DNA from 4 places in the Actinoplanes sp. NPDC051513 genome. Region 1 is predicted to be linked to each of the others. Evidence: riboswitches for the same ligand, from Rfam matches in the RefSeq annotation. Region 1 holds a riboswitch; each other region holds the start of a gene.
The links. Region 1 has a riboswitch for cyclic di-AMP ahead of ACIA5D_RS09335 (NlpC/P60 family protein). Riboswitches for the same ligand answer to the same signal wherever they lie in the genome.
Positions count from the first base shown of each region.

Region 2: it holds a riboswitch for cyclic di-AMP, as region 1 does, so the genes downstream of both, ACIA5D_RS10085 (transglycosylase family protein) here and ACIA5D_RS09335 (NlpC/P60 family protein) in region 1, are expected to answer to the same signal.
Region 3: it holds a riboswitch for cyclic di-AMP, as region 1 does, so the genes downstream of both, ACIA5D_RS30175 (coiled-coil domain-containing protein) here and ACIA5D_RS09335 (NlpC/P60 family protein) in region 1, are expected to answer to the same signal.
Region 4: it holds a riboswitch for cyclic di-AMP, as region 1 does, so the genes downstream of both, ACIA5D_RS15030 (C40 family peptidase) here and ACIA5D_RS09335 (NlpC/P60 family protein) in region 1, are expected to answer to the same signal.

Region 1 is NZ_JBITDW010000002.1:866,127-870,933, forward strand. It holds gene ACIA5D_RS09320 (cytochrome ubiquinol oxidase subunit I) at 1-906, opposite strand, end outside; gene ACIA5D_RS09325 (BlaI/MecI/CopY family transcriptional regulator) at 984-1,331, shown strand; gene ACIA5D_RS09330 (M56 family metallopeptidase) at 1,328-2,230, shown strand; cyclic di-AMP (ydaO/yuaA leader) riboswitch at 2,353-2,491, shown strand; gene ACIA5D_RS09335 (NlpC/P60 family protein) at 2,506-3,498, shown strand; gene ACIA5D_RS09340 (MarR family winged helix-turn-helix transcriptional regulator) at 3,690-4,142, opposite strand; gene ACIA5D_RS09345 (epoxide hydrolase family protein) at 4,211-4,807, shown strand, end outside.
Region 2 is NZ_JBITDW010000003.1:31,624-36,430, reverse strand. It holds gene ACIA5D_RS10095 (TetR/AcrR family transcriptional regulator) at 1-295, shown strand, start outside; gene ACIA5D_RS10090 (saccharopine dehydrogenase family protein) at 311-1,549, opposite strand; cyclic di-AMP (ydaO/yuaA leader) riboswitch at 1,754-1,933, shown strand; gene ACIA5D_RS10085 (transglycosylase family protein) at 1,935-2,618, shown strand; gene ACIA5D_RS10080 (cysteine hydrolase family protein) at 2,709-3,356, shown strand; gene ACIA5D_RS10075 (YybH family protein) at 3,497-3,862, opposite strand; gene ACIA5D_RS10070 (LysR family transcriptional regulator) at 3,933-4,807, shown strand, end outside.
Region 3 is NZ_JBITDW010000010.1:221,612-226,418, reverse strand. It holds gene ACIA5D_RS30190 (ABC transporter permease) at 1-369, shown strand, start outside; gene ACIA5D_RS30185 (ABC transporter ATP-binding protein) at 362-1,138, shown strand; gene ACIA5D_RS30180 (coiled-coil domain-containing protein) at 1,162-2,136, opposite strand; cyclic di-AMP (ydaO/yuaA leader) riboswitch at 2,177-2,326, opposite strand; cyclic di-AMP (ydaO/yuaA leader) riboswitch at 2,535-2,685, shown strand; gene ACIA5D_RS30175 (coiled-coil domain-containing protein) at 2,689-3,732, shown strand; gene ACIA5D_RS30170 (glycoside hydrolase family 65 protein) at 3,789-4,807, opposite strand, start outside.
Region 4 is NZ_JBITDW010000004.1:119,777-124,583, forward strand. It holds gene ACIA5D_RS15005 (nucleotidyltransferase domain-containing protein) at 1-74, shown strand, start outside; gene ACIA5D_RS15010 (SAM-dependent methyltransferase) at 106-333, shown strand; gene ACIA5D_RS15015 (DinB family protein) at 404-877, shown strand; gene ACIA5D_RS15020 (Pr6Pr family membrane protein) at 880-1,599, shown strand; gene ACIA5D_RS15025 (hypothetical protein) at 1,604-2,590, shown strand; gene ACIA5D_RS15030 (C40 family peptidase) at 2,686-3,198, opposite strand; cyclic di-AMP (ydaO/yuaA leader) riboswitch at 3,205-3,361, opposite strand; gene ACIA5D_RS15035 (XdhC family protein) at 3,486-4,556, opposite strand; gene ACIA5D_RS15040 (FAD binding domain-containing protein) at 4,676-4,807, shown strand, end outside.

The DNA.
Region 1 (4,807 bases):
CAGGTCGTCGATGCCCTGGACGGTGGCGCCCGGCGAGCCCTTGGCGAGGATCGACAGCAACCAGGGAATGTCCAGCGTGAACGACGGCAGTGGCTTGCCGGTGGTGATGATCGAGAACGGCGCGCCCTTGGTCGTCTCGTAGAGGGCCTCGGCGGCGGCCATCTTCATCGGCTGGACCTCGGTGATCACTTTGCCCAGGTGGTCGCCGGTCACCGCGGTGGCCGCCCCGCCCGCCAGCATCACCCAGGCGCCGAGCCGCGCGAGGGTCCGGTGTGCGGGCTCGGCCGCCATGCGCCACACCGCGATGGCGAGCAGCAGCGCGCCGCCGATCATCGCGGCCCCCGACAGCGTGTGCGGGAACGCGGCGAGGTTCACCTTGTTCAGCAACAGCTCGGAGAACGACGTGAGGCGCGCCCGGCCGGTCGCCGGGTCCATCTCGTACGCGATCGGGTTCTGCATGAAGCTGTTGGCGGCCAGGATGATGAACGCCGACAGGATCGTGCCCAGCGAGACCACCACGATCGTGGCCGCGTGCGCGAGGCGGGGCAGCCGGTCCCAGCCGAAATACCAGAGCGCCAGGAACGTGGCCTCCAGGAAGAAAGCCAGCATCCCCTCGATGGCGAGCGTCGGGCCGAAGACGTCGCCGTAGAACTTCGCGAACGCGCTCCAGCCCATGCCGAACTGGAACTCCTGCACGAGCCCGGTGACCACGCCGACCGCGAACGTGACGATGAGAAGTTTTCCGACGAACTTCGTGAGATCACGGAACTTGTCGTTCTTCGTGCGCAGCCACGTGATTTCCAGGCCGGCCGCGATCGCGGCGAGGCTGATCGACAGCGGCACGAAGAAGTAGTGGTAGATCGTCACCACCGCGAACTGCAACCGCGTCAGGTCGAGCACGTCCATGCGAGTTCCCCCCTCTACGACGTCTCGTAGTAGATACTACGACGTGTAGTACGACGCCGTGCAGTAGAGTGGGACACATGGCGCTGGGAGACCTGGAACGTGAGGTCATGACGGTTCTGTGGGACGCCGCGGAACCGCTCACGGTGCGGCAGGTGCACGAGTCGCTGAGTCGCGACCGCGACCTCGCCTACACGACCGTGATGACCGTGCTCGACCGCCTGGCCAAGAAATCGGTCGTCGTGCAGCAAAAAGCAGACCGCGCCTACCGGTACGTCCCGGCGCAGTCCCGCGAGGAGATGACCGCGTCCGTCATGCTCGACGCGCTCAGCGCCACCCCCGACCGCGACGCCGCCCTCGCGTATTTCGTCGGGCAACTTTCGCCGGATGCGCTGCAAGCCGCCATCGAAGCCGCCCGTAAGGGATGACGGCGCTGCTGCTCGGCGCGCTCGGGCTCACCCTGTCGCTGATCGTGCCCGGCCTGCTCGCGCGGGCACGCTGGCCCGACCGGGCGCCCGCCGCCGCCGTGCTGCTGTGGCAGGCCATCACCCTGGCCGCGGTGCTCTCCGCGCTCGGTGTCGTGCTCGCGGCCCCCGAGGAGCTGACCCGCGCCGCCGGCTCCGGAAAACCGGTCACCGCCGCCGCGCTGATCGGCGCCCTCGCCGTGGCGGCGGTCATCGTGCTGCGGCTGCTCGTCTCGCTGTGGGGAGTTTCGCGGCGCTCGCGCGCCCGCCGCGCGAAACATCGCCTCCTCGTCGACCTGCTCGACCGGGCCGAGCAGCGCCAGGAGCTCGACGCCGGGAACGTCCGGGTCCTCGCCGGAAACTTGCCGCTCGCCTACTGCGTGCCGGGCCGGGAGGCGCGCGTGGTGCTCAGCGACGGCGCCCTGCGGCTGCTCGACCGCGACCAGGTCGACGCCGTCCTCGCCCACGAGCAGACCCACCTGCGCCACCGGCACGAGATGGTGATGGAGTCGTTCACCGCCTTCTATCGCGCCGTGCCCCGCCCCGTGCGCAGCCGGGCGCCGCTGGACGCCGTACACGTGCTTCTGGAGATGGTGGCCGACGACGCCGCCAGAAAACGTGTCGGCGCCGCGCCGCTGCGCGGCGCGCTGGAGCGGCTGACCGACGCCGTCCCCCTGGCGGAGGAAGTCGTGCCCGAACGAAACTCGCAACGGCGCCGGCTCGACCGCCTTGCGGCCCCGCAGCGACCCTCGACGGCCCTCAACGCGGGCGTCGCGGTCGTGGCGCTTGCCCTGCTCGTGCTACCCACGGTGATCCTGGTCGTCCCCTGGCTCGACCGGGCGCTGGACGCCTGGCCACTGTGATCACACTGGGTAGCGAAGGCCGTGCAGGAAGTTTCCCCGCCGTGGCAACTTCAGTTAACGACATGATCGAGGGTACGGTGGTCGGCGGTCCGGCAGCCCCCCATCGTCCATCCGGCCGATCTGACGGATCACCGCCTAATCGCCGCGTGCGGCGAACCGGGGACCCGAGTAGTCGGGGTGAAGCCGCAGTCCCCCTGCGGCCGGGCGCGCTTCCCGCCCGAACCCGTCAGCTAACCCGGTCGGCGGCGCTAGGGAAGAAGGGATAACGCACCTACGTGAAACGGATTGGGGCGCGCCGCGCCGCAGTTCTGCGCAGCCTGGTCTGCGCCGTCGCCGCGGTCGGGATCGTTCTCACCGGCCCGTCCGTAGCGCAAGCAGCACCGTCTCCGGCCAGCGTCGAGGCCGAGATCGACAAGCAGTGGAACCAACTCGAGCCGGTCATCGAGCAGTACAACGACGTGCACGGCAAACTGCTCAAGAACCAGGCTCAGCTGAAGAACCTCACCAAGCAGCTCACCCCGCTCCAGGTGCAGGTGGACGTCGCCCTGTCTCAGGTTCGTGGAATGGCCGTCGACGCGTACATGCAGGGCGCGCCGAACGCATTCAACGCCATGATCGTCAGCGGTTCGCCCACCGGGCTGACCGCCAAGCTGACCTATCTCGATCAGCTTGCGCGGCACCAGCAGGACCAGATCGCCGGCGTCGCGAAACTTCGCGACAAGTACGCCGGCATGAAGTCCGACCTGGACGTGCTGACCAAGTCGATCGCGGCCCGCGATGCCGACCTGGCCAAGCAGAAGACCGCGATCCAGAAGAAGATCGACGGCCTGCAGAAGCTGCGGCTCCAGGCGTACGGGGCGGCCGGCGAGTCCGACGGCCCGTACAAGACCGGACCGTGCCCCGCCACCTACAACAACGACGCGGGCGGCCGTGCGGCGCAGAAAGCCTGCGACCTCATCGGCAAGCCCTATGTCTTCGGTTCCGAGGGTCCGAACAGCTACGACTGCTCGGGTCTGACGAAGGCGGCGTGGGCCAGCGTGGGTGTGCACCTCGAGCACTACACGAAGGACCAGTGGAACGAGGGCAAGGCGGTGTCCCGGGCCAACCTGCAACCGGGCGACCTGGTCTTCTACTACCCAGGGAGCCTTCATCATGTCGCCATCTACATCGGCGACGGGATGGTGGTGCACGCCCCGCACACGGGTGACCATGTGCGGATGGCTACGATCGACCGGGGGCCGATCGCCGGCTACCGGCGGCCGGGCTGAGTTTCTTCCGTACGCGAAAAGGGGTCGCCGGACGAAATCCGGCGGCCCCTTTCGTGTTGGTCAGCTTCCCGGCCGAGGATTTGCCGGGTGATCCCGCAGCCGGCGCCGGTCTTGCCGAAGTACAGGTCGGTCATGTCGGTGAAGCCCTCGTCGAGCCAGGGCGAGGTGTACTCGTCTTGCCCGCGCGGCCCTCATTCCATCGGCGGCGGGGCGGACTCCTGCATCCGGTGATACCGGTAGAGCTTCGTCAGCAGCGTCGTCAGCTGCTCGCGCTCCGCCCGGTCGAGGGGCTCGAGCAGCTCGTCCTGGATGGAGCCGGCCTGGCGGGCCAGCTGCTCGGTGCGCGCGCGGCCCTGGTCGGTGATCATGATGATGTTCCGGCGGCGGTCGTCCGGGTTGGGCACGCGCCGGATGAAGCCGGCGGCCGCCATCTCGTTCAGCGCCTTGACCATGTCGCTGAGGTGGATCCCGACGCGCCGGCCGAGGTCGGCCTGGCTGGCCGGGCCCTTCATGGCCAGCGAGGAGAGCACGCGGTAGTGGTACCCGCGGGCGCCGACGTCGGCGAACCGGGCGCTGACCATACGTCCCGCGTACCCGGCGGTCTGGGTCAGCAGCCAGCTGGGCAAGTGCTCCACGTCCTCCACGTGACCACCCTAACATTCGTACACCTAACATTTGCCGTTCTAACGTTAGCGACACTAACGTTAGTGGCATGAACGAATATCGCGTCCACGTTCCGCAGGCGGACCTCGACGACCTCAACGACCGGCTCGCCCGCACCCGGTGGCCCGACGAGCTGCCCGGCGCCGGCTGGGACTACGGCATCCCGCTCAGCCGGGTACAGGAGCTCGCCCACGCCTGGGAGAAGCTCGACTGGCGTGCCCACGAGGCGCGGCTCAACGCATACCCGCAGTTCACGGCCACGATCGACGGCGAGAACGTCTGGTTCCTGCACATCCGCTCGGCGTCGCCGGACGCGATCCCGCTGATCCTCACCCACGGGTGGCCCGGCTCGGTCGTCGAGTTCCTCGACCTGATCCCACTGCTCACGCCACGTTTCCACCTCGTGATCCCGGCGATTCCGGGCTTCGGTTTCTCCGGGCCCACCCGCTCACGCGGATGGGGCCAGCAGCGGGTGGCGCAAGCCTGGGTGCAACTCATGGCAGAGCTCGGGTACGAACGGTACGGCGCCCAGGGCGGGGACTGGGGCTCCGGCATCTCGCGCCTGGTGTCCGCCGCCGACCCCAAGCATGTGATCGGCGTACACATCAACTTCATGCCGACCGGCGGCGCCTACGACGGGCCACTT
Region 2 (4,807 bases), on a different contig from region 1:
GCTTCAGACCAATCCCGAGCGGGCGCAGGTCATCTACATCAACGCGCCGCGCATGGAGACGCGGCGGCGGGGCGTGCTCCGCGAGGACGCGCAGTTCCTGGCGGGCATGTTGCGGCGGGCGGGTGGTCGCCCCACCACCGAGATCCGGTACGAGCGATTGCTGCTCGCCCTGGTCGCGGGGCTGAGCGAGGTCATCATCGACTGGCTGTCGCGCGGCATGACCGACGACGTCGACGCCCTGGCCGACCATTTGACCGATTTCTGCACAGCCGTGCTGGCTCGCTTGGAAAGCTGACCGTCGCAGCGCCCCTCAGCTCTTGCGGGCGGCGATCTCCATGCCGGCGGCGCGCAGGCGGGTGACCAGGGCGTCGCCCAATGCCGTGGCCGGGGTGAGGACGCCGCCCTCGGACGGAGGCAGGGCGTCGCGATCGTGGGCGAGGGCGAGGGCTGACTCGCCGAGCATGACCGCGGTGGCCGCATAGCCGGGGTCGCCCTTGGCCCGGAACCGCGCCGCGTAGCGGGCGCCGGACGTCGTGGTGGCGAACAGGTCCATCGTGAAGTGGCCGTTCTCCCGGGCCTCCGCACTCGGGCCTTCGCCCGGCTTGGGCAGGATCTTGTCGAGGAGGAAGCGGGTCGGCGGTAGCGACAGGCCGACCATCAGCGCGCCGAGGCCGAGCCGGGTGCCGTGGGCGATCACCGGGGAGAGCGGGGAGGCGCCGACGCTCATCGTCTCGCGGTAGCGGAACGCCCGGCCGTACTCCCAGCCGCGCAGGGCGTTGCTGCGGCGCACCACCCGGGTGTTGTAGGAGGCCATGAAGAACGGCGCGAGCGTGCCGCGCAACCGGGGGTGCACGGCGGGACCGGACACGATGGCGGTGTCGTCCTGCCGGCCGAGATCGGGCTCGGCGGCGCGGTCGGGGCTCAGCGAGTAGGGGCTGGCGGCGACCCGGCGCAGCTTGCCGTCGTTCTTGACCACGTCGAGCTGGTGCCGCATCGAGTCGATCGTGCCGCCGCTGATCCCGCCGCGCAGGCTGGTGACGACCAGCGTGGTGTCGGTGAGCTCGCCGGCGCCGTCGGCCTTGACCTGCTGGTCGAGCACATGCACGCCGATGTCGGACGGGATCGAGTCGAAGCCGCAGGAGTGCACTATGCGGGCGCCGGTCGAGCGGGCGAGCTCGTGGTTGTCGTCGATGCTCGCCCGGGCGAACAACACCTCACCGGTGAGGTCGACGTAGTCGGTGCCGGCGGCGGCGCAGGCCCGCACGAGCGCTTTGCCGTATCTCGCATATGGCCCGACGGTGGTGACGACGACCCGGGTCGCGGCGGCCAACCGCTCGAGGGCAGGCACGTCGGTGGCGTCGGCCACCAGGACCGGCCAGTCGACGCCGAGACGCTGCTTGACCTCGGCGATCCTGGCCTCGGAGCGGCCGGCCAGGGCGACCCGCGTGCCGGCCGGCGCGTGCTCGGCCAGGTACTGCGCCACCAGCGCTCCGACGAAACCGGAGGCGCCATAGACGACGATGTCGTGATCGCGGGGGTGGTCGCTCATGGCAGCAGATTCTCCACCAGGTTTCCGGCGGCGGCCGGACAAGTTACCGATCGGTAATGCCAGAGCGTTACCAATCGGTCATTCTCGACATAAAGCAAGATCAAATAGGGCAATAGCTGAGAACAACGTCACCTTTCCCGGGCTGAGCTTGGGTGAATTCGCGGACCCGTGGTTACCGTCGGCCGGTCCCGCGATGCGGGCACCGCGGGTGGAACGCCGAGTCCCTGCCACCGCCCGCCGGACATTAACCCGTGGCAGGGAGCGGGGGACCCAAACGTTCCTCGGCGCGCGATGCGCGCGCCTCGGGGTGAAGCCGCAGGATGGCGGCCGGGCACCTCAGCCCGAACCCGACAGCTGACCTCGTAGGCGTGGAGGGTTCTCTGTCATGGCACAGATCCGCAAGCATGCCCGCACGCCGCGGGCGCGCAAGCACGCCCGTTTCGCGCTGGGCCTCACGGCCGTCGGCGTGGCGGGCACGGCCGCCCTGCTCGGCCCCGCTTCCCCCGCGCAGGCGTCCAGTGTGAACTGGGACGCGATCGCGCAGTGCGAGTCGGGCGGCAACTGGAGCATCAACACCGGCAACGGCTTCTACGGCGGGCTGCAGTTCACCCGCGGCACGTGGAAGGCCTACGGCGGCACGAAGTACGCCAGCACCGCGAACAAGGCGAGCAAGGCGGAGCAGATCCGCATCGCCGAGAAGGTGCTGGACGGCCAGGGCATCGGCGCGTGGCCGGTGTGCGGCAAGAAGGCCGGCTCGTCGAAGCACTACAAGGGCTCGAACACGAGCGGCTCCAAGTCGTCGTCGAAGTCGGCCCACAAGTCGAAGTCGACCACGCACAAGGCCACCAAGAAGGCCACCAAGAAGCCCACGACGTCGTCGCACAAGGTCACCCGCACCACGACCGCGAAGGCCACCGGCAAGACCTACGTCGTCCGCTCCGGCGACACGCTGTCGGCCATCGCCACGCGCAACCACGTCAAGGGCGGCTGGCACACCCTCTACCAGCTGAACGGCAACACCATCAGCAACCCCAACCTGATCTTCCCCGGTCAGCGGATCGCACTCTGATCCACTCGTAGCGACCCGGCCGCTCATCCCCCAGGGCGGCCGGGCCGCGCCCCACCGGCGACGAAGTGGCGGTTGTGCCACAGTGGCGGCATGGCCACCGACCCGCATCTCGAGCCGCACTGGGACCGCTCGGCGCTGATCACCATCGACATGCAGCGCGACTTCCTTTCCGATGGCCCGTTCGGGCTGGCCGGCACCACCGAGATCCTCCCCAACCTCACGAAGCTCACCGAGACGTTCCGGGCGACCGGACGGCCGATCGTCCACGTTGTCCGCCTCTATCCGGCCGACGGCCAGGACGTCGACCGCGTGCGGCGCACCCTCGTGCAGGGCGGCGCCGAATTCGCCCGGCCCGGCACGCCCGGCCGATTGCTTGCGCCGGGCCTGGCGCCGGCCGGCGACCTCGACGACAACCTCGACGACGAGGCCCTTCTGCGCGGCGAGCCGCAGCTGCTCGGCCCCGGCGAATACGCGCTCTACAAACCGCGCTGGGGCGCCTTCTATCGCACGCGGCTCGAGGAGCTCCTCGCCGCGCACAGCGTCGACACCCTCGTCTTCGCCGGCTGCAACCTGCCCAACTGCCCGCGCGCCAACATCATCGAGGCCCACGAGCGCGATTACCGCGTCGTGCTGGTCACCGACGCCGTGTCGCAAGCCAGCGACCAAGGTTTCCGCGAGGTCGCCGGCCTCGGCACCGTGCTCCGCACCACCGCCGAAGCCATCACGCCGACGGTCTGACGCCGCCTCGACCTCTTGGTGCGCCGTCCACGGGGCTCGCTGCCGCGCGAGGCCGAGCGGGCGGCCACGTCGAAGCCGAGCGGGGTGGCCACGTCGAAGCCGAGCGGGGTGGCCACGTCGAAGCCGAGCGGGCGGCCGCGTCAACGCCCCGGCGTGACGAACTCGGGCTGGTCGAGGACGCGGAGCCACGTGCCGTCGGGCTGCCGGCGCACCACCTGCGCGCGGGCGCCGGCGCCATCCTTGGGCGGGGTCGCGGTCAGCGCCAGGTCTCCGCTGATCAGCGTCGGCAGCGGCTGCTCGGGCTCGAAGGCCGGCATGTGCGGGAGCGCCTCTTCCCACAGTTTCTGGATCGCGGCGCGGCCCACGGTCTGCCGGCCGGGCGGATAGGCCATCACCGCGTCTTCCTCGTAGAGCAGGGCGAGACCCTCCGCGTCTTTCTCATTGGCGCGCTCGACGAACAGGCGGGTCAGGTCTTCTGGCTTACGAGCCTTCTCGCGTTCGGTCATGACTCCAGCCTCGTCGGGCGGGGAACAGAAGTCCAACGCATAGTTTTTATGCGAACTAGAATCTGTGGTTATGGAACTGCGGCAGCTCGCGTACTTCGTGGCGGTGGCCGAAGAGGCCGGCTTCACCCGTGCCGCCCAGCGCGTGCACATCAGCCAGTCGGGGGTGAGCGCCCAGGTCAAGGCGCTGGAGACCGAGCTGGGCGCCGAGCTCTTCGACCGGTCGGGACGGGTCGCGCGACTCACCGAGGCGGGCAAGGTGGCTCTCCAGTACGCCCGGACGGCGCTGAACGCCGCCTCCGAGCTGCGCGAGGCGATCGACGAGGTGAAGGGCCTCGTCCGCGGCCATCTCACGATCGGCATGGTGACCGGCTGCGAGATCACTCCCCTGTTCGCCGCGCTGGCCGCGTTCCACCGCGAGCACCCGGCGATCGAGCTCGAGCTGCTCGAGAACGACTCCCGCCGGCTCGTCAACTCGGTGCGGACCGGGCTGGCCGACATCGCCCTCGTCGGCGTGGCCGGCGCGCCGCCGGAGCACCTGTCCGCCCAGGTGATCGCCAGCGAGGGCCTCGTGGCGCTGGTCCCGCCCGATCATCCGCAGGCGGGTGAGCCAGGGCTGCCGCTGACCGAGCTGGTGGCGCACGCTCTCGTCACCTTGCCCGAGGGGACCGGTATCCGCGCCGCTTTCGATGAGGCGTGTGTGTCCGCGAGCTTGATCCCGGACGTGGTGCTGGTCGCGTCGGCGCCGGCGGCGGTCGCCGACATGGCGGCGCGCGGCCTCGGAATCGCGGTGCTGAGCGAGTCGATGGGGAAGGCGCACGCGGACCTCGTAGCCGTGCCGATCACCGGAGTGACGATCCCGGCGCTGCTCGCGCTGGTGTGGCGCCCGCGGACGAGCACGGCGCTGGCCGCGCTGCTGCCGCACCTTCGCCGGGAGTTCGGCGAAGG
Region 3 (4,807 bases), on a different contig from region 1:
GTCCCGGCGCTGATCCTGCAGACGATCTTCAACGCGGGCTTCTCGATGCTGGTCGCCCGGCTCGGCTCCAAGCTGCACGACCTGCGCCAGCTCATCCCATTCATCATGCGCGTCTGGATGTACGGCTCGGCCGTGCTCTACCCGGTCACCCAGTTCACCGAGCACCTGCACGGGTGGAAGCTGGCCGTGGTCCAGGCGAACCCGATGCTGGTCTTCATCGAGCTCATGCGGCACGCGCTGATGGAGAACGTCGAGCTGGCCGGGCCGCCGCTGCGGCTGTGGATCCAGGCGATCGTCTGGTCGCTGGTCGCGGGCATCGGCGGGTACGCCTACTTCTGGCGTGGAGAGAAGGGTTACGGCCGTGGCTGACGACGAGCGGATCCCCACGATCATCGCGGACAACGCGCACATCATCTACCGCATCCACGGCTCGGTCTCGGCGGCGCAGAACTCGCCGGTGAGCAGCTTCAAGCGGCTGGTCACCCGCACCAAGAGCGCCGCGGTGCGCGAGGTGCACGCGGTCAAGGGCGCCAGCTTCGTGGCCTACAAGGGCGAGGCCATCGGGCTGATCGGCACCAACGGCTCGGGCAAGTCGACCCTGCTGCGGGCGATCGCCGGGCTGCTGCCGGTGGAGCCGGGCGGCGCGATCTACGCGGCCGGCCAGCCCTCGCTGCTCGGCGTGAACGCGGCGCTGATGAACGACCTCTCCGGCGAGCGCAACGTGACGCTCGGCTGCCTGGCCATGGGCATGACCCCGGCCGAGGTGAAAGGGCAGGTCAAGGACATCATCGAGTTCTCCGGCATCAACGAGCGGGGCGACTTCAGCTCGCTGCCGATGCGGACGTACTCGTCCGGCATGGGCGCCCGGCTGCGCTTCGCGATCGCCGCGGCCAAGAGGCACGACGTGCTGCTCATCGACGAAGCACTGGCCACCGGCGACGCGAAGTTCCGCAAGCGCAGCGAGCAGCGGGTCCGTGACCTGCGCGAGGAGGCCGGCACGGTCTTCCTGGTCAGCCACAGCGAGCAGTCGATCCGGGACACCTGCGAGCGCAGCATCTGGCTCGAGGGCGGCGTGATCAAGGCGGACGGCCCGACCGAGGACGTGCTGAAGGAGTACGAGACCTTCGTGAAGAAATGAGGTCTCGTACTCCTCCAGTCCAGCTATCTGACCGATAGATGCACGTGGTTGGTGTGGTCGCTCGACGGGTCGCCGTTGCCACCCGAGTACGACTTCCAGCCGCTCGAAGGCAGCCAGATGCGCCGGAACCAGATCACGTAGAGCACGCCGATCTTGCTCGAGTTGTTGATGAAGTAGTTCGCCAGGTTGTTCCCGTACGTCTTGCTGCTGCCGGTCGCCACCCCGCCGAACCCACCCTTGTCGGCCGCGAAGTCGCAGGCCCGGCCCTTCGGATGCTCGCCGCTGTTCTGCTCGCGGAAGCAGTGCACGTAGTGGGTGAAGCCGGCCGCCTGGGCCTGCTGCATGGCGTGCAGCATGCGCTGGGTGATGCGGCCACCGCTGGTCGGGTCGTCCACCATGCCGCTGCCACCCTGGAACGCGGACGCGCCCTTGCTGCTGCCGCCGTCGCTCGGCTGCGGGTCGTCCTGCCCGGCGTTGGCCGCCTTCAGCGCGCTCTCGGCCTGTGCCTTGCGCTTGGCCATCACGTTGACCTGCTTCTGCTGGTCACGGATGGTGGCCTCGATCGCGAGCTTCGCCTGGGCCTGGCCGTCGCGGGTGGCCTGGAGTTCGCCGAGAACGGCCTTCTCCTTGACCGCGACCGTCTGCAGCGTCTCGGCCCGGTCCAGGAATCCGCCCGCCGAGCCCGCGGTGAGCAGCGCGCTCATCGGCCCGAGCCGGCCGCTCTTGTACGACTGCTGGATGATCTGGTCGAACGCCTTCTGCCGGGGTCCTAGGTCGGCGTCCAGCTGCTTGAGCTGGGCGGTCAGCCCGGCCTGGCGCTTCTTCGAGGCGGCCAGCGCGTCCTTGGCCTCGAGGTAGCCCTTGGAGGCCGCCTCGACCTGCTCGATCACGGACTTGGAGCCGCCCTCGCCGTCGTCGCCGGTGTCACCCGGGGCCGCGGTGGCCGGGCCCGCGACCGCGATGGCCAGACCGCAGGCGGCCACCAGCATGGCGAGCATCGCCGCTAATCGCCGGCGGACAGTAATGTGCCGCACAAACTGTTCCTTCCGTCGGCCGCCGACCGAGTTAGCTGACGGGTTCGGGACGGAAGTTCCCTACCACGCCTCGTCTTGCGACTCGGCGCGGATTCACCCCAATGGAACTCATGGTTCCCCGGCTCGCCGAAAGGCGATTAGGCGGCGGCCCCCGGGCGGGGACCGTGACCGACCATACCCATGATATCGATTGATCGACAGATCTCGCACTCTGCGCCATTGCCCGATAACCGCCGGTCACTTTCTTACGGAACGTCGCCGAAGGATTACCGAATTTGCGTTTCCTGGGTCCTGAAGTGTTCAGCGACCTCGGGTAAACTCACCCGCGGCTCTGCCGCCGAAGGCGCCGCCCCCGAGGCGCCGGCAGGCCGCCGCCCAATCGCCGCGAGGCGAGCCGGGGACCCATGGTTACTTGGGGTGTATCCGCGCTGAGTCGCAAGACGAGGCGTGGTAGGGATCGCTTCCGTCCCGAACCCGTCAGCTAACCCGGTCGGCGGTAACCCGGAAGGAACCTGGATGACCGTACGCCCCCGTCGCCGGTGGCTGACCCTGGCCCTGGCGCCGCTCGTGGCTGTCTCGTTCTTTGCGGCACCCGCCGCGCCCGCGAGCGCCGATCCCGACGACTCGTCGTCGTCCTCGTCGGCTCAGCCCGACGAAAAGGGTGACGAGATCGAGTCGAACTCCACCCTCAACGACATCCTCGAGTCGTCGAACCGCAAGTTCGTACAGGCGAAGGCCGCGGTCGCGAAGTCGACCACGACCCAGAAGAAGCTGGCCGTCGAGATCAACCTGGCCGAGGCCAAGCGCGACGCGCTGATTCCCGAGGTCAACGCCATCGCATCGCAGCAGTACCGCACCGGCCACCTCGGCGCCGCGAGCTTCCTGCTCGGCAGCCAGGGGTCGGACGACTTCCTCGCCAAGGCGGTCTCGCTCGAGGAGATCAACACCCTGCACGACCGGAAGTTGCACGAGCTGAACGCGGCGATCGACGAGGTCACGGCGAAGAAGAGCGCGCTCGACGCCGAGGTGAAGCAGCAGCAGACCAACCTGGTCGCGATGAAGAAGCAGAAGGACGCGGCCGACAAGGCGCTCGCGCTGGTCGGCGGCAAGAACCTCACCGGCGGCTTCGTCGACGCCGTGTCCAAGGAGGCGGCGCCCGCCCCGCGCAACTCCGACGGCGGTTTCTCGCCGGAGAAATGCACGGTGAACGATCCGACCACGAGTGGTTGCATCACCGCCCGTACATTGCACATGTACCAAGAGGTGAAGAAGGCGGGCTTCAATCGCTTCGTCGGTTGTCACCGCAACGGCGGCCCGTTCGAGCACCCGAAGGGCCGGGCCTGCGACTGGTCGTTGCAGAAGAGCGGATTCTCGGTCGCGCACAACACCGACATGAAGAACTACGGCAACGACCTCATGGCGTTCCTGGTGCGTAACGCCGATCGGCTGGGCATCTACTACGTCATCTGGTTCCAGCAGATCTGGTTCCCGGCGACGGGCTGGAAGTCCTATCACGGCGCGAGCACTCACAAGGACCACGTACACGTCTCGATGCTTTAACGGCCCCGCCGAAGAAGGCCCCCGCGGCATTCCCGCGGGGGCCTTTTCAATATCGGTCAGTCCTGCGGCGCCCGGCGCACCGGAGCGCGCCCGGCCGGCTGGGTCGGCGACGGGCCGACCGGGCCCGCCGGCGGGATCGGCACGGTCACCGGCTTCACCTGGGTCACCTCGATCTCCTTGCCGTGGTGGCTCAGCACGAGGCGGGCCGAGCCGCCGCCGTTGCGCAGCGAGTACGTCACGTCGTCGGCCGTCACGTTCACCCGCAGCCGCAGGCCGCGCCAGAGCATCGAGAACTCCAGGTTGCCGATCCGGCTGGGCAGGCGCGGCGCGAACGACAGCTGACCGTTGAAGTCGCGCATGCCGCCGAGGCCGGCGACCAGCGAGATCCACGTGCCGGCCAGCGACGCGACGTGCACGCCGTCCCGCGAGTTCTGGTGCAGGTCGTGCAGGTCCATCAGCGCGGCCTCGCCCAGGTAGTCGTGGGCGAGCTCGAGGTGGCCGGTCTCAGCGGCCAGGATGGCCTGGATGCACGCCGACAGCGACGAGTCCCGGACGGTCCGAGCGTCGTAGTAGGCGAAGTTGCGCTGCTTCTCCTCCGGCGTGAACGCGTCGCCGCGAATGAACATCGCCATCACCAGGTCGGCCTGCTTGACCACCTGCTTGCGGTACAGGTCGAAGTACGGGTAGTTCAGCAGCAGCGGGTACGCCTCCGGCGGCGTGTTCTCGAAGTCCCACTCCTGGAGCCGGGTGAAGCCCTCCGACTGCTGGTGCACCTGAAGCTCCCGGTCGTACGGGATGTGCACGGCCGCCGCCGCGTCCCGCCAGGAGGCCATCTCCTCGTCGTCCACGCCGAGCTGGCGGGCCAGGTCGGGGTGGCGCTTGGCCGCCTCGACCGCGCTGAACATGTTCTGCTGGGCCATCAGGTTGGTGTAGATGTTGTCGTCCACAACGGCCGTGTACTCGTCGGGGCCCGTCACGCCGTCGATGTGGAAGCGGCCGTGCCGGTCGTGGTGGCCCAGCGAGCGCCACAGCCGGGCGGTCTCGATCAGCAGCTCGAGGCCGACCTCGCGCTCGA
Region 4 (4,807 bases), on a different contig from region 1:
ACGATCCGGCGGGCTTCGCCACCGAGATCCTCGAGCGGGCCGGTGGGCCGTTGTTCGAGGGCTACCGCGCCTAGAGTTCCGTCCACATGCGAGGGACGGGGAATCGTGACGGACGGGCGTAACGACACGACGGTGGGCCGGCCGACCGCGCAGAACCCGGACGGCAGTTTCGCCCCGCGCGACGGCGGCGAGATCGCGGCGTTCTTCGACGGCCTCGAGCTCGTCGACCCGGGCCTGGCGTCGGTCGCGCTCTGGCACGCGGAGGGCGAACCTCGGGCGCGCCCGGCGATCGAGGACGTGGCCTGCAACGGTCTGGTCGCCCGCGTCCGCTGACGCCGTCGTTCGCCGCCTGGGCCACGCCGCAGCCCGTCGTGATCGGCAGGCCAGGCCCTATGCTGCCCGCATGGTTGATCGACGGCCGTCGCGGACGGTGGCGGGGGAGCGGGCGACGCTGGTGGGGCTCCTGCAGTTCCAGCGGGAATCGCTGGTGCGCAAGGTGACCGGGGTCGGCGACGAGGCGGCGCGCAAGTCGCCGGTCGGCAGCGGCACGAGCCTGCTCTGGCTGGTCAAACACCTCACCTGGGCCGAACTGTCGTGGTTTCTCGTGCGCTTCGCGGGTGAGGACCTCGCCCTCCCGGACGAAGAGGTCCGGGAGGGCGACACCCTGGGCGAGGCGATCGACGCGTACGAGGCCGCGTGGCAACGCGTCGCGCCGGTGCTCGCGGACGGGGACCTCGAGCAGATGATGGCGCGCGACGACGGGCAGCCGCGGTGCAACCTGCGGTTCGTCATCGGGCACATGCTGGAGGAGACGGCCCGGCACGCGGGGCACGCCGACATTCTGCGGGAGCTCATCGACGGATCGACCGGACGGTAGGCGTGATCTACGCCCGGCCCCAGTTCTGGCTGCGCGCGGCCATCGTCGCCTGCGGCGCGGCGGGACTGCTCATGGCGGAGCAACGGCTCATCTACTACACCGCGCAGAGCAACCTGCTGACGCTCGCCTACTTCGTGGGCGCCCTCTACTGGATGGTCAAGCGCGGCACGATCGAGCCGCCCGCGCCCCGTTGGCGCGGCGCGGTCACGCTGTGGATCCTGATCACCTGCCTGATCTCGCATTTCATGCTCAACCACGGCGAGAACCCGCTGCCCGGCCTGGCTGCCGCCGACCCGGGCGAGGCACTGACCAACCGGTCGCTGTTCCTGGTGCACTACGTCGTGCCGGTGCTCGTGCTGGCCGACTGGGTGCTGTTCGGGCCACACCGGATCGTGCGCCGGCGCGACATTCCACTGTGGATCGCCTACCCGCTCGGCTACGGCCTGATGATCGAGCTCCGGGGTGGGCTGCTGCCCGCGGCGCCGGTCCGGTATCCGTACTTCTTCCTCGACCCCGCCGAGCACGGGTACGACTGGGTGGGCTTGCAGTTCGTGCAGCTGGCGGTGGTCTTCGGGGCGCTCGGCGCCGCGGTGGTCGGCCTGGATCGGCTGGCGGCGCTCGCAGGGGCAAAACGGGCGCGCGCCCGGACAAAACCGGCGCGCGCTGGGACCGAACCGGCGGAAGAGGAGATCGATGCGGCGGGCATAGATCTGCAACGATGACGGGATGCGCCGCCCGTTCCGCCTGTCCTATCTGTACGCGCTGATCGGCGCCCTTCTGCTGCTGGCCGGGTTTCTGCTGCTCTACCCCGTGCGGCACACCGAGGGTTTCGGCACCGAGCTGCGCATCAACATCGGGTCCAACCTGCTCGACCTGGTGCTCGCGGTGCTCGTGCTCCAGCCGCTGGTGCTCTCGCTCAACCGCAACTCGGTGCGGTGGCGCAACCGCCTCGACTACCGGGCGGTGATCCGGCGGATCGAACAGGCCCGGGACAACGTGGACGTCTGGAAGTTCTGGACCGGCCTGCTGGAGCCGCGGAACGAGCAGGCCTTCGCCGCCGCGGTGCGGGCCGCGCTCGAGCGCGGGGTGCGCTTCCGCATCCTGCTCACCGATCCGTCGTCGGCGGACGCCGCCGAGCGGGCCCGGCAGGTCGCGCCGACCGACGCGGTCGCGCTGATCCGGCAGAACATCGAACGGCTCGACGATCTCGTACGGTCGTTGCCCGAGCGCCACGCCGAGCTGTTCGAGGTACGGATCAGCCCGGTCGGGCCGGCGCACGCCTGCTACCGGGTGGACGACTGGCTCTCGTACGGCCTGTTCCGCAATCGCCGGGTGAGCGAGAGCTACCAGCGCGAGGTCCGGGTCCGCGGCGACCTGGGCGAGCTGGCGCTGGAGGCGTTCGACAACCGGTGGAACGGCGCGGGCCTGCTGCAGCTCGGCGAGCACCGCCGGATCCGGCTGCGTTTCACGGTGCACGACGCGGTCGTCGAGCACGACCTGCGGTACGTGGTGCACGAGGGCGAGCACTGGGTGAACGTGCATCCGGTCGCGCTGTCACAGGCGTTCCACCCCGATCATCAGGTCACGATCAGCGAGAACGGCCGCAAGCAGTACGTCCTGGCGCCGACGTCACCGGGCGGGGCGGCCGAGGCCTACGCCGCGAAGTACGGGCCCGACCCGGGCGCCGTCCTTCTGCGGCTGGCCGACGCTTAGGCGAGCGCCGGCCGAACCGCGGTCGCGCAGCAGTTGGCGAAACGCCCAGCCAGTACCTCGTTAGCAGGTACTGACTGGGCGCGCGCGGATGCGGGCTAGATGCGGCCGAAGCGGACCTGGCCGGCGTTCCAGATCTGCGCGAGGCGGACGCGGTCGCCCGGTTTCGGGGCGTGCCAGACACGGCCGCCGCCGGCGTAGACGGCCACGTGGTACGCGTGCCGGCCGTGTACCCAGAAGACCAGGTCGCCGGGGCGGGCCGCGGCGCGGCTGATCGGGTGGGCGGCGCGGTACTGGGCGTTCGCGGTGCGGGGCAGGCGGATGTGGGCGGCGCGGTAGGCGTACCCGGAAAGGCCGGAACAATCGAACGCGCCCGGACCCGCTGCTCCGCGCCGGTAGGGCTTGCCGCGCTGGGCGCTGGCGGCGGCGACGATGCGCTTGCCGCGCAGCAGCGCGGCGCCGGCGGGGGAGAGCGGGACGGCGGCGGAGACCGCGGGCCGTGACGATGGCGCCGCCTGGGCGGCCGACGGGGCGAACAGGAGCGACATCAGGGCCAGGAACGCCCAGACGACGGCGAACGTGGGCATGGCGAAGCGGACACGAGCAGACAAGACGATCCTTGGTCCTTCAACCGCCTGCGAGGTTAGCTGTCGGGTTGGGCCTGAAGGCGGCCCGTCGCATCAAGGCGACTTCACCCCGGAGCCGGCGAGCCGGCGAAAAAGAGGGGTCCCCCGCTCCCGCCCACTGAAGTTTCCGATTCGGAGACATGGACCGCACGCGGTGGGCGGGACTCGGCGTCCGCGCGGCGGTGGTGGCCGCTGGTGTTGCAACGCGGCGCAAGACGAGATCGGCCGTCGTCGGGAAAACGGCGGGAAAGCCGGGGGTTGCTCCCGGACGGCTACCCGTGAATCGGGGCGTCCAGCCCGGTGAGGGGCAGACCGGACCCGCCCCAGGCGGACGCGACGATCTCGGCGGCGATCGCGACCGCGGTCTCCTCGGGGGTGCGGGCGCCCAGATCGAGGCCGATGGGAGCGGACAACCGGGCCAGCGCGGCCTCGGAGACGCCGGCCTCGCGCAGGCGGCGCATCCGGTCGGAATGGGTGCGGCGGCTGCCCATCACGCCGATGTACCGCGCCGGGGTGCGCAACGCGACCTCGAGCAGCGGAACGTCGAACTTGGGGTCATGCGTGAGGACACAGAGCACGGTGCGCTCGTCGACCGCCGCGGATTCCAGGTAGAGATGCGGCCATTGCACGACCAACTCGTCGGCCGAGGGGAAACGCTTGCGGGTGGCGAAGACCGGACGCGCGTCGCAGACCGTCACGTGGTAGCCGAGGAAACCGCCTATCCGGGCGACCGCGCCGGCGAAGTCGATCGCACCGAAGACGATCATGCGGGGCGGCGGCAGATAGGTCTGCACGAAGGCCTCCATCTCGTCGAGGCGCTGTTCGCCGTGCGTGCCGAGGTGGACCACGCCGGTGGTGCCGGCCGAGAGCATGCCGGCCGCCTGTTGCTCGGCCGCGCGGTCGAGGCCCGCGTCGCCCAGCGATCCCACGACGTGCGAGGGCCAGACCGCGAGCTGCCTGCCGTTCAGCGAGACGGTCGCGACCGGCCGGCCCGACGCGATCGCCGCGAGAACATCGTCGACGTCGGCGAGGGCTACCGACGGCTGGACCAGGACCTCGATCGTCCCGCCGCACGTCAGGCCCACCTCGAACGCGTCGCCGTCGCTCACGCCGTACGTGTGCTGCTGTGCCTTCTGGGTCTGGATGACCTCTTCGGCGGCGGCGTAGACCGCGCCCTCGACGCACCCGCCCGAGACGCTGCCCAGGACCTCGCCGCGCTCGTTGACCGCCATGGACGAGCCGGGCTGGCGGGGCGCCGACTCCCACGTGCGCACGACGGTGGCCACGGCGAACGCGATGCCCTCCGCGCGCCACGCGACCAGCCCGTCGATGATGTCCCGCACGACCTCACCTTCCGTGATCAAGGGCCGGATCGTCAACGGCTAGTTAAGAGATCCCTTAGGTAGCTGTTGACTTTGATGGGTGCCCGCGCGAGATTCACCGCAACTCCGGGAGGTGCATCGTGCAGGTGCCGGCTCCGTTCGAGTACGAACGTGCCACCACTGTCGACCATGCCATTGGATTGCTGGAACGTCTGGGCAGCTCAGCGCGGCTCGTCGCGGGCGGGCACAGCCTGCTGCCGATGATGAAGCTG